Regions from separate parts of the Sinomonas halotolerans genome, predicted to be linked through region 2. Evidence: riboswitches for the same ligand, from Rfam matches in the RefSeq annotation. Region 2 holds a riboswitch; the other holds the start of a gene.

Region 1 (5,516 bases), on a different contig from region 2:
CGGGATCGCGCCGTCCTCAAGCTGGACCTCGAGCTCGATCCCCGAGTAGTACTTGAGGCCAGTCACGGCCTCGGCGTCCTCGGAGCGGACGACGCCGAGGAGGATCGCCTCGGCGTTCGGACCCTGGACGGCCACGAGGGAGGTCTCCTCGGAGGCATCGCGCAGCGCCAGGCGCGGCTTGGACTCAGCGGCACCGTCCTGGGCGGCCTCGAACGCCGTCCGACGGGACTCGAGCTCTGCCGCGACCGTGGCCGCGTTGCCCGCGTTGGGGACGACGAGGAAGTCGTCCTCGGCCACTCGGTAGACGATGAGGTCATCGATGATCCCGCCGTCCTCGCGGCAGATGAGCGAGTACTTGGCCTTGCCGACCGCGATCGCCGAGAGCTTGCCGACGAGGGCGTAGTCGAGGAACGAGGCGGCGTCCGGGCCAGTGGCCCACACCTCTCCCATGTGGGAGAGGTCGAAAAGGCCGGCGGCCTCGCGGACGGCCTTGTGCTCGGCGAGCTCGGAGCCGTACTTGAGCGGCATCTGCCAGCCGCCGAAGTCGGTGAAGGACGCGCCGAGCGCGGCGTGCTGGTCGTAGAGCGCGGTGTGCTTCTCGGTTCTCACCGGCGCAGTGGTCTCGGTCATGGAAGTCTCCTGGTTCTCAGATCTCGAAGGCTGCGGGTTCTCGTCAGCTGTCAGTTCTCGAACGCTTCGAGGGGCGGGCACGCGCAGATGAGGTTGCGGTCACCGCCGGCGCCGTCGATCCGGCCCACGGGGGCGAAGTACTTGTCCTGGGTGTGCGTCCGGCCCGGGAACGCGGCCTGCTCACGGGTGTAGGCCCGGTCCCACTCGGTGGAGACCACGGCCGCGGCCGTGTGCGGGGAGAGGCGGAGCGGGGACTCTGCGACCGCGAAGTCGCCGGCGGCGACCTGGTCGATCTCCGCGCGGATCGCGATCATCGCGTCGATGAACCGCTCGATCTCCGCCAGGTCCTCGGACTCGGTCGGCTCGACCATGAGCGTGCCGGCCACCGGGAAGGCCAGGGTCGGGGCGTGGAAGCCGAAGTCGATGAGTCGCTTGGCGACGTCCTCCGCGGTCACGCCGGTCTTGGCGGTGAGATCGCGCAGGTCGAGGATGCACTCGTGCGCCACGAGGCCGGCCTCGCCCGTGTAGAGGACCGGGAAGTGCTCGTCGAGGCGCTTGGCGATGTAGTTCGCCGCGAGCAGCGCGGACTTCGTGGCCTCGGTCAGGCCATCGCCCCCCATGAGCTTGACGTACGCCCAGGAGATCGGGAGCACGCCGGCAGAGCCGAAGCGCGACGCGGACACGGGAACGTCCGCCCCGCCCGCCCAGTCAGCGGCGTTGCCCGGCATGAACGGGGCCAGGTGCGCGCGCGCCGCGACGGGACCGACGCCCGGCCCGCCACCGCCGTGGGGGATGCAGAAGGTCTTGTGGAGGTTCAGGTGGGAGACGTCGCCGCCGAACTGGCCCGGCTGGGCGAGGCCCACGAGCGCGTTCATGTTGGCGCCGTCGATGTAGACCTGGCCGCCCGCGGCGTGGACCGCGTCGCACACCTCGCGGACGTCGGCGTCGTACACGCCGTGCGTGGACGGGTAGGTGATCATGATCGCCGAGAGGCGGTCCCGGTTGGCCTCGATCTTGGCCTCGAGGTCTGCGTGGTCGATCGTGCCGTCGGCGGCGGTCGCGACGACGACGACCTTCATGCCCGCGAGGACGGCGGAGGCCGCGTTGGTGCCGTGCGCCGAGGCCGGGATGAGGCAGATGTCGCGCTGGGACTCCCCGCGGGACGCGTGGTAGCCGCGGATCGCGAGGAGGCCGGCGAGCTCGCCCTGCGAGCCCGCGTTCGGCTGGATCGAGACCTGGTCGTAGCCGGTGATCGTGGCCAGATCGGCCTCGAGATCGGCGATGAGCTCCCGCCAGCCCTCGGTCTGCGTGTCCGGGGCGAACGGGTGGATCCCGGCGAACTCGGGCCACGTGATGGCCTCCATCTCGACCGTGGCGTTGAGCTTCATGGTGCAGGAGCCGAGCGGGATCATGGTGCGGTCGAGCGCGAGGTCGCGGTCCGAGAGCTTGCGGAGGTAGCGCAGCATCTGGGTCTCGGAGCGGTGCGTGTGGAACACCGGGTGCTGGAGGTAGAGGCTCGAGCGGTGGACCTCCGCCGCGAGGCCGAAGCCCGCAGCGCCGTCCTCGGCACCGAGGTGGGAGTCGACGCCGTCGCCCGCGGCACCGGCGCCGAAGACCGAGGCGACGGTCGCGACGTGCTCGGAGGTCGTCGTCTCGTCGCACGAGATGCCCACGGTGTCGGCGTCCACGAGGCGCAGGTTGATGCCCTGCTTCTCGGCCTTCTCCACGAGGGCGGCCGCGCGGCCCGGGACCACGGCAGTGACGGTGTCGAAGAAGCTCGTGTGTGCTACCTCGACCCCGGCGCCTGCGAGGGCCGCGGCGAGCGAGACGGCGTGGCGGTGCGTCCGCTGGGCGATCGCCTTGAGGCCCTCGGGGCCGTGGTAGACGGCGTACATCGACGCGACGATGGCCAGGAGCGCCTGGGCCGTGCAGATGTTGGACGTGGCCTTCTCGCGTCGGATGTGCTGCTCGCGCGTCTGGAGCGCGAGGCGGTAGGCGGGCTGTCCGGCGTCGTCCTTCGAGACGCCCACGAGGCGGCCGGGGAGCTGGCGCTCGAGGCCAGCGTGGACGGCCATGAAGGCCGCGTGCGGGCCGCCGTAGAACAGCGGGACGCCGAAGCGCTGGGCGGAGCCGACGGCGATGTCCGCGCCCTGCTCGCCCGGGGACTTGATGAGGGTCAGCGCCAGGAGGTCGGCGGCGACGGTCACCATGGCGCCGCGCTCCTTGGCAGCGGCGATGAGGCCGGTGGCGTCGGCGACGAGGCCGGAGGCGCCGGGCTGCTGCAGGACGATCCCGTTGATGGGGCCCTCGGGGAGGCCGTTGGAGAGGTCGGCGACCTCGACCTCGAAGCCCAGGGCCTCGGCGCGGCCCTTGACGATCGCGATGGACTGCGGGAACAGGTCCGCGTCAAGAACGGTCTTGCCATCCTTGGAGGCCTTGTCCTTGTTCGCCCGCCGCATGAGCAGCACGGCCTCGGCCACGGCGGTGGCCTCGTCGAGCAGGGACGCGTTCGCGATCGGGAGGCCCGTGAGGTCCTCGACTGCGGTCTGGAAGTTCAGGAGGGCCTCGAGGCGGCCCTGGGAGATCTCCGGCTGGTAGGGCGTGTAGGCCGTGTACCAGGCGGGGTCCTCGACGATGTTGCGGCGGATGACGGGCGGCGTCACCGTGTCGTAGTAGCCCTGTCCGATCATCTGGACGCGGGGCCGGTTCTTCGACGCGAGGGCGCGGAGGGCCGCGAGGGTCTCGGGCTCGCTCAGGGCGCGGCCGAGGGAGAGCGGCTTGTCCTGCTTGATGCTGTCCGGGACGGCGGTCTCGGCGAGCGCCTCGACGCTGTCGAACCCGACGGTGTCGAGCATGTGCTTGATGTCGGAATCGCGCCGGGCACCGATGTGCCGGTCGACGAATGCTGCGGGGGAAAGGTCCGTCACGGGGAACTCCATCAATCAGGCCGGCCGGGTGGCGCGGCTTTTGACTCTCGTTCCTCCCCGCTCTGTATGGGACCTGAGAGATTCCGCCGGGTGTTCCCGGCTTGCACCGTCGGTGAGCGCCGCTGGGTGCGGGGCTGCTTTCCAGAGTTGCCTTGCCGCAGCGGTACAGGTGCCTGAGAGATTCCTGGGGAGGTGTTGCTCCTACGGCGCCTGCTTGCTCATGCTCGCAGGACTCTCCCGCCGCAGATCAGAGGCAATGTTCAGTTGTGGCCCAGCTGGGTCTGTGCTCCAACTGGTCCCGGACCTGAGCCGGGCGGCGCCGCTCATAGCGGCACTAGTCCATTGTGCTATGCCGGAGGTCACGTCGGCAAATGGCCTGCGCCACTCCCCCGCCCCGTCCGGCGCTCACTCGGCCGTGGACACGCTCCTGCTGCCGCGGCCGAGCAGGCCGCCGTCAGGGCTGAGAGCGGCGCCGCGTGTGCGCCGCATGCCGCGGATGGCTCCGAGCAGCAGCGTGGCGCCCGCGAGGGCCGCCACTGACAGGAAGAAGAGCAGCCCACCGAGGGCTACGGTGCCGAAGAAGACGGCCGTCTGAAGGTTGAACTCGAACATTCTCTCCACTCGCTCCGGGGCCGTGGATCTCGTGGCCCCACCGTCAATTCTGACGGGGCGGAGAGGGCGGAACGCCCCGGATTCCGGGCCCCGGAGCCGTGAGATCCGACACACCCGCGCCGCCCGCGGCGGGAGGGGACATGACCCCGCGACGTGACACGGCTCCACAGCCTTGCGGGGTCGAGTCCGCGTGCGGGGACATGACCCCAGTGGCCCCAGGGCCAACGCCGATCAGCGCGCGAGGCCTGCCCGCCGCAGAGCGTCCGCAAGCGCCGTGTCTGCGCCCCCGCTCCCCGGCCCGCCCTTCGCAGCGCCCTGGCCTCCGCCCTGCCCCGACCGGGGCTGCCCAGACCGGGGGTGGTCGGAGCGGGGCTCCCCGGACCGCGTCTGGCCGGCCCCACGCCCGCCCCCGCGCTTGCCGGCCCGCTGGTCGGCCTCGCGCTCGGCACCCGGGCGCCGTTCGGCGTCGGACGCACGACGGCGCGCCTCGCCGCCCGCTCCCGGCCGCCCGCCGCCGGGCTCGTCATCGAGGCGGAGGGTGAGCGAGATGCGCTTGCGGGCCGGGTCGACGTCGAGGACCTTGACCTTGACGACCTGCCCCGATGTGACGACCTCGCGGGGGTCGGAGACGAACTTCGTGCTCATCGCCGAGACGTGGACGAGCCCGTCCTGGTGCACGCCCAGGTCGACGAAGGCGCCGAAGGCGGCGACGTTGGAGACCGTGCCCTCGAGCACCATGCCGGGCTTGAGGTCGTTGATGGTCTCGACGCCCTCGGCGAGCGCCGCGGTGACGAACTCCGGTCGCGGGTCGCGGCCCGGGCGCGCGAGCTCGGCCATGACGTCCCGGACCGTGGGCAGGCCGAAGCGGTCGTCGACGAACTGGGCCGCGTCCAGCGCCGCGACCCGCTCCTTTGCACCGCCTGCCGCCTCGAGGATGCGGCCGGCGAGGCCGTAGGCCTCGGGGTGGACGGAGGAGGAATCGAGGGGCTGCTTCCCGCCCGTGATGCGCAGGAATCCGGCGCACTGCTCGAACGCCTTCGCGCCCAGGCGCGGGACCTTCTTGAGCTCGGAGCGGCTCGCGAAGGCGCCGTGCTCGTCGCGGTACTCGACGATGTTCCGGGAGAGGTTCGGACCCACTCCGGCCACGCGCGAGAGCAGCGCGGGAGAGGCCGTGTTGACGTCCACGCCCACCGCGTTCACGCAGTCCTCGACCACTGCGTCGAGGGTCCGCTCGAGCTTGGCGGCGGTCACGTCGTGCTGGTACTGGCCCACGCCGATCGACTTCGGGTCGATCTTGACGAGCTCGGCGAGCGGGTCCTGGAGGCGCCGCGCGATCGAGACCGCGCC
Region 2 (5,516 bases):
CTCTCCCTGGGCCTCAAGTCCTATGCCAGCGAATCGGACGTGTTCTGGAACCAGCTCATGGCCGCATCGGTCGTGGTCTCGCTTCCTGTCCTCATCGGATTCATTCTGGTGCAGAAGCACCTCGTCGCCGGCCTGTCCGCCGGCGCCGTCAAGTAGCCCCCGCGGCAGGAATCAGGAGCACACCGTGGAAACGAACGAGCAGCCCGCCAGCCAGCCGCTCGGCGTCGCCGCGATCGGCTATGCCTTCATGGGCAAGGCCCACTCGCAGGCCTGGCGGAACGTCGCCGCCTACTTCGACGTCCCCGCCGTGGAGCAGAAGGTCCTCGTGGGGCGGGACGCCGAGCAGGTCGCCGAGGCGGCCGCGCGGTACGGCTGGAAGGAGTCCGCCACGGACTGGCGCGAGGTGATCGCGCGGGACGACGTGCACATCGTGGACATCTGCGCCCCAGGCTGGCTGCACGCGGAGATCGCGATCGCCGCGCTCGAGGCCGGCAAGCATGTCCTCGTCGAGAAGCCGCTGGCCAATTCGCTGCCCGAGTCCGAGCGCATGGTCGCTGCCGCGGCATCGGCCCGCGCGCGCGGCGTCGTCTCGATGGTCGGCTTCAACTACCGGCGCGTGCCGGCGCTCGCCTACGCGAAGCAGCTCATCGCGGCCGGGAGGATCGGCGCCGTCCGCGAGGTCCGCGCGTCGTACCTGCAGGACTGGCTCGCGGACGAGGGGGCTCCCATGACCTGGCGGCTCCGCAAGGAGACGGCGGGTTCGGGCGCGCTCGGGGACATCGCCTCCCACGCGATCGACCAGGTGCAGTACCTCACCGGTGACACGGTCACCGAGGTCTCGGGCCGCCTCCACACCTTCGTGGCGCAGCGCCCCGGGCCCGGGGGTCCGGAGGAGGTGACGGTCGACGACGCCGCCTGGGCCACGCTGTCCCTCGCCTCCGGGGCGGTCGCCTCGGTGGAGGTCTCGCGCGTGGCCACCGGGCGGAAGAATTCGCTGCGGATCGAGGTCTACGGCTCCGAGGGGGCGCTCGCGTTCGACCTCGAGCGGCTCGGCGAGCTCGAGTTCCTCGATGCGACCGCACCTGCCGAGGAGCAGGGCTTCCGCCGGATCGTCGTCACCGAGCCGGGGCACCCGTACGCCGGCGCGTGGTGGCCGCAGGGGCACATGATCGGCTGGGAGCACACGTTCACCCACCAGATCCGGGACTTCCTCGAGGCCATCCGGGAGGGCTCCGCCCCGAGCCCGTCCTTCGAGGAGGGCCTCCAGGTCCAGCGCGTCCTCGGCGCGATCGAGGAATCCGCCGCCGCCAAGTCCAGCACCGTGCACCTCTGAGCCATTCCAGCAGTCTGACCCGTTCCCCGCAGAAAGGAACCCCATGCCCCGCCCCTTCACCCTGTTCACCGGCCAGTGGGCCGACCTCAAGCTCGAGGAGGTCGCCGAGCTCGCGGCCGGCTGGGGCTACGACGGCCTCGAGATCGCCGTCTCCGGCGAGCACCTCGACGCCGCCCGCTGGGACGACGGGGCGTACATCGCCGAGCGCCTCGGCATCCTCTCCCGGCACGGCCTCAAGCTCTTCGCCATCTCGAACCACCTCAAGGGCCAGGCCGTGTGCGACGACCCGATCGACTTCCGGCACCAGGCGATCGTGGGTTCCGCGGTTTGGGGCGACGGCGACCCCGAGGGCGTGCGCCAGCGTGCGGCCGAGGACCTCAAGGACACCGCCCGGCTCGCCCGCGCCCTCGGGGTGAAGACCGTCGTGGGCTTCACGGGCTCGAGCATCTGGCAGTACGTGGCCATGTTCCCGCCCGTCGGCGCGGACGTCATCGAGGCCGGCTTCCAAGACTTTGCCGACCGGTGGAACCCCATCCTGGACGTCTTCGACGAGTGCGGCGTCCGGTTCGCGCACGAGGTCCACCCGTCCGAGATCGCCTACGACTACTGGTCCACGCAGCGGGCGCTCGAGGCGATCGGGCACCGCGAGGCGTTCGGGCTCAACTGGGACCCCTCGCACATGGTGTGGCAGGGCCTGGACCCCGTCGCGTTCATCACCGACTTCGCGGACCGGATCTACCACGTGGACTGCAAGGACACCCGGATGCGGATGGGCAACGGCCGGGCCGGGATCCTCTCCTCGCACCTGTCCTGGGGCGACCCGCACCGCGGCTGGGACTTCGTCTCCGCCGGCCGCGGCGACGTTCCGTGGGAGGACTGCTTCCGCGCCCTGACCGCGATCGGCTACGACGGCCCGATCTCGGTCGAATGGGAGGACGCCGGCATGGACCGCCTCGTCGGCGCCCCGGAGGCACTCAAGGAGCTCAAGAAGTTCGACTTCGCCCCGAGCTCCCAGTCCTTCGACGCCGCCTTCAGCAACCAGTCCTGAACGCGTGGCAGCGCCAGCACCTGCCGAGGGTCCCCGGTGGGGCGGGACAGCTGCCCGTCCACGGCAGCTCCGCCGGGGCCAGCGGGCCCGGATCCGCATTTGGGACAGGGCATCCAGCAGTGTCCGGACTGTCTTCGAATCCCGCGAGCGCCTCTACGAGGCCCCGAACTGGACGCCCGACGGCCGCCTCGTGCTCAACGGCGACGGGCTCCTGTGGACGCTCCCCGTCGATGGATCGGGTCCGCCCCGGGAGATCCCTTCGCCGGGCATGCCCGGCGTCAACAACGATCACGTCCTCGCGCCGGACGGGGCCACGCTGTTCGCCTCGGCCGATGACGGGCACATCTGGGCGACCTCGCTCGGGGGCGGTCCCGCGCGGCGCGTGACCCGCGACGACAGGGCAATGCATTTCCTGCACGGCGTCAGCCCCGACGGGCAGAGGCTCGCCTATGTACGGCTCGAACCGGAGGGCGGGGACTGGTGGGCGTCCGCGACCATCCACACGGTCGACACGGATGGCGGCAACGACCTCGCCGTCACCACCCACCCCGGCCCGGCGGACGGGTGCGAGTGGACACCTGACGGAGAGTGGATCGTCTTCAACACCGAACAGTTCTCGGCACTGCCGGGGCACGCCCAACTGGCACGGGCGCGCCCCGACGGTTGCCAGCTCGAGCAGCTCACCCACGACGAGCGGGTGAACTGGTTCCCGCACGTCGCGCCGGACGGCAGTGTTGCGGTGTACCTCAGCTACGCACCGGGAACCCGCGGCCACCCCGCGGACCAGCCCGTGGAGCTCAGGCTCGTCCACGTCAGCGCATGCGACGAGCCCGTCACGCTCGTTGCCCTGTGGGGCGGGCAGGGGACGGTCAACGTCCCCAGCTGGGCGCCCGACTCCTCGGCCTTCGCGTTCATTGACTATCCCCTGGGATGAGGGCGCCCGCAGCGCCCTCCGCGTACAGCGCGCTCAGCCGAAGCTGTTGAAGGTGAAGAGGTGGATCCCGGCCAGGCCTGCCGGACTCGTCTCGAGGCTGCGCACGAGCCCCTCCGGCGAGTAGACCCCGCCGCTGCCCAGGAGGCGGCGGGCCAGGGGGCCCTTGCGGGTGATGAACGCCAGCGAGGGGCCCACGCCGATCTTCGCGGCCAGCGCGACGAGCCGCGCCCGTGGCACGGCGCCGGGGACGCCTGCCCAGACCGGGAGCCGGATGCCCTCGGCGCGCAGGAGCGCGGCGTAGTCCGTGATCGCGGCGGCGGAGAAGCACATCTGCGTGGCCACGCTGGCGGCGAGGTGCTGCTTGGCGAGAAGCGCATCCAGGAGTTCGGGCCCGCTGCGCTGAGGATGCCCTTCGGGATAGCCCGCCACCCCTGCGGCGAACGCGCCGCCGGAGAGGTCGGCGATGTCCTCCAGGAGCGAGGTGGAGTCGGCGTAGGGCCCCGCCGGCTGCGCGGCGTCGCCGCTGACGGCGAAAACCTCCGTGATCCCGGCGGACGCGAACTCGCGGAGCGCGCGCGCCAGCCGCGCCCTGTCCACGATGCTGCGCGCCGCGAGGTGCGGCACAACGCGATAGCCGAGGTCCGCGAGCCGGACCGAGGTTTCCGCGGTCGGCTCCATGCCGTGGTGCGGGAGGCACGTGACGGTGAGGGCCGAGCCCTCGGGGAGCGCGGCGGCGACCCGGGCGGCAATGCCCTCGGTGGGGACGATCTCCCGGCGCAGCGGAAGGGCTGGGGGGCCGGGATCGCGAACGGCCGGGCTGGCTGCGGGGGCCGGGCAGGACGGTGCCTGGCCTGCGGCGGGGGGAAGGGCATGCGCTGGCATGGAGGACTCCTCTTCTCTGGCCGGGCGAAGCCGGCGGGCGTCCTCCCCGCTCTGTCATGGACCTGAGAGTTTCCGCGGGAGGGTGGTCCGCTTGCACCGTCGGTGAGCCCGGAGGCTGCTTTCCAGAGGAGCCTCACCGCGGCGGTACATGGGCCTGAGAGATTCCTGGGGAGGATTTGCTCCTACGGCACCCGCTTGCTGCGCCGGCGGGATTCTCCCGCCGCGGATCATCGGCGTCTTCAGTTGTATGGCGGGCACGGCCGCACCCGATCAGTGTGTCGGGGCTCACCGACCGCTGTCAAAGGCCGCGCCATCGGCACGACATGCGCGCGCAGGAGCAGGCTTGATCACCCGCAACAAAGGGCTTTTGGTGACACACCGACGTAAAATGTAGACATGCCCCGCATCCAGGCCGAGTCGAACGCAGCCCAGCGCGCTCTCACGCAGCGTCGCATCCTGGACGCGTTCGGCGAGCTCCTGTTCACGCGCGGCCTCCCCGGGCTCACCATGACGGACGTGGCCCGGCAGGCCGGGGTGGGGCGCACTGCGGTCTACAACTACTACGCGGACATGGAGGAGCTGCTCATCGGCTACGCCCTCGCCGAGACGGGCCGGTTCCTCACGGACCTCAAGGCGGAGCTCGCGCGGCTCGAGAACCCGGTCGACCGGCTCGCCGTGTACATCCGTGCGCAGGTCGAGGACCTCTCCCGCCGCCACCTCCCCCCGGGACCCGCCATGCGCGCGGTGCTCTCGCCGTCGTCCTTCGCGAAGCTGGGCGACCACGTGGGCGAGCTGAACGACCTCCTGAAGGCCATCCTCACCGACGGGATGGCGCAGGGGTACCTGCCCGAGGGGGACGTCGAGGAGCTCGTCCAGCTGGTCCACGGCTCCCTCACCGCGAGCGCGGACCGCGGGCGCCGCGGGGCTCCAGGGCCTGGGGGCGGCCCGGAGGAGGCTGCGGAAGAGGCGGACGACGACGCCGGCGAGCGCCGCACGGACGCCACCGTGCGCTTCATCCAGCTGGGGGTCGGGGCGCGCTTCGGCGAGGACGGGCGGCCGCTGCGCGCCTGAGCGGGGCGCCGGGCCGGGCCGGCCTCAGCGGACGGGCGGGGTCGCCGTCGGGCTGGGAAGCTCGCAGTTGAGGGTGCCCGGGGTCTGGTCGACCACCTTGGGCGCGGCGAGCCCGGTGAACGCGGGGCCGAGCAGGAGGTCCACGGAGTCGTCGGCGCGCGGATCCCGCACGAACACGCTGCCCGGAACGTGCCGCTGAAGCGTGAACGCGGCAGCCTCCCCCGCGGACCCGGAACGCACCACGGCCG

The links. Region 2 has a riboswitch for glycine ahead of ABCQ75_RS05590 (methylenetetrahydrofolate reductase). Riboswitches for the same ligand answer to the same signal wherever they lie in the genome.
Region 1: linked by a shared signal. The riboswitch ahead of gcvP (aminomethyl-transferring glycine dehydrogenase) and the one ahead of ABCQ75_RS05590 (methylenetetrahydrofolate reductase) in region 2 are both predicted to bind glycine.

The regions. Positions count from the first base shown of each region.
Region 1 covers NZ_JBDFRB010000001.1:478,021-483,536, forward strand. The annotation lists gene gcvT (glycine cleavage system aminomethyltransferase GcvT) at 1-630, opposite strand, end outside; gene gcvP (aminomethyl-transferring glycine dehydrogenase) at 681-3,569, opposite strand; glycine riboswitch at 3,610-3,707, opposite strand; glycine riboswitch at 3,709-3,807, opposite strand; gene ABCQ75_RS02125 (hypothetical protein) at 3,963-4,169, opposite strand; gene ABCQ75_RS02130 (Tex family protein) at 4,401-5,516, opposite strand, start outside.
Region 2 covers NZ_JBDFRB010000003.1:315,907-321,422, reverse strand. The annotation lists gene ABCQ75_RS05610 (carbohydrate ABC transporter permease) at 1-156, shown strand, start outside; gene ABCQ75_RS05605 (Gfo/Idh/MocA family protein) at 185-1,333, shown strand; gene ABCQ75_RS05600 (sugar phosphate isomerase/epimerase family protein) at 1,377-2,381, shown strand; gene ABCQ75_RS05595 (TolB family protein) at 2,386-3,315, shown strand; gene ABCQ75_RS05590 (methylenetetrahydrofolate reductase) at 3,349-4,197, opposite strand; glycine riboswitch at 4,330-4,427, opposite strand; gene ABCQ75_RS05585 (TetR/AcrR family transcriptional regulator) at 4,594-5,268, shown strand; gene ABCQ75_RS05580 (LytR C-terminal domain-containing protein) at 5,293-5,516, opposite strand, start outside.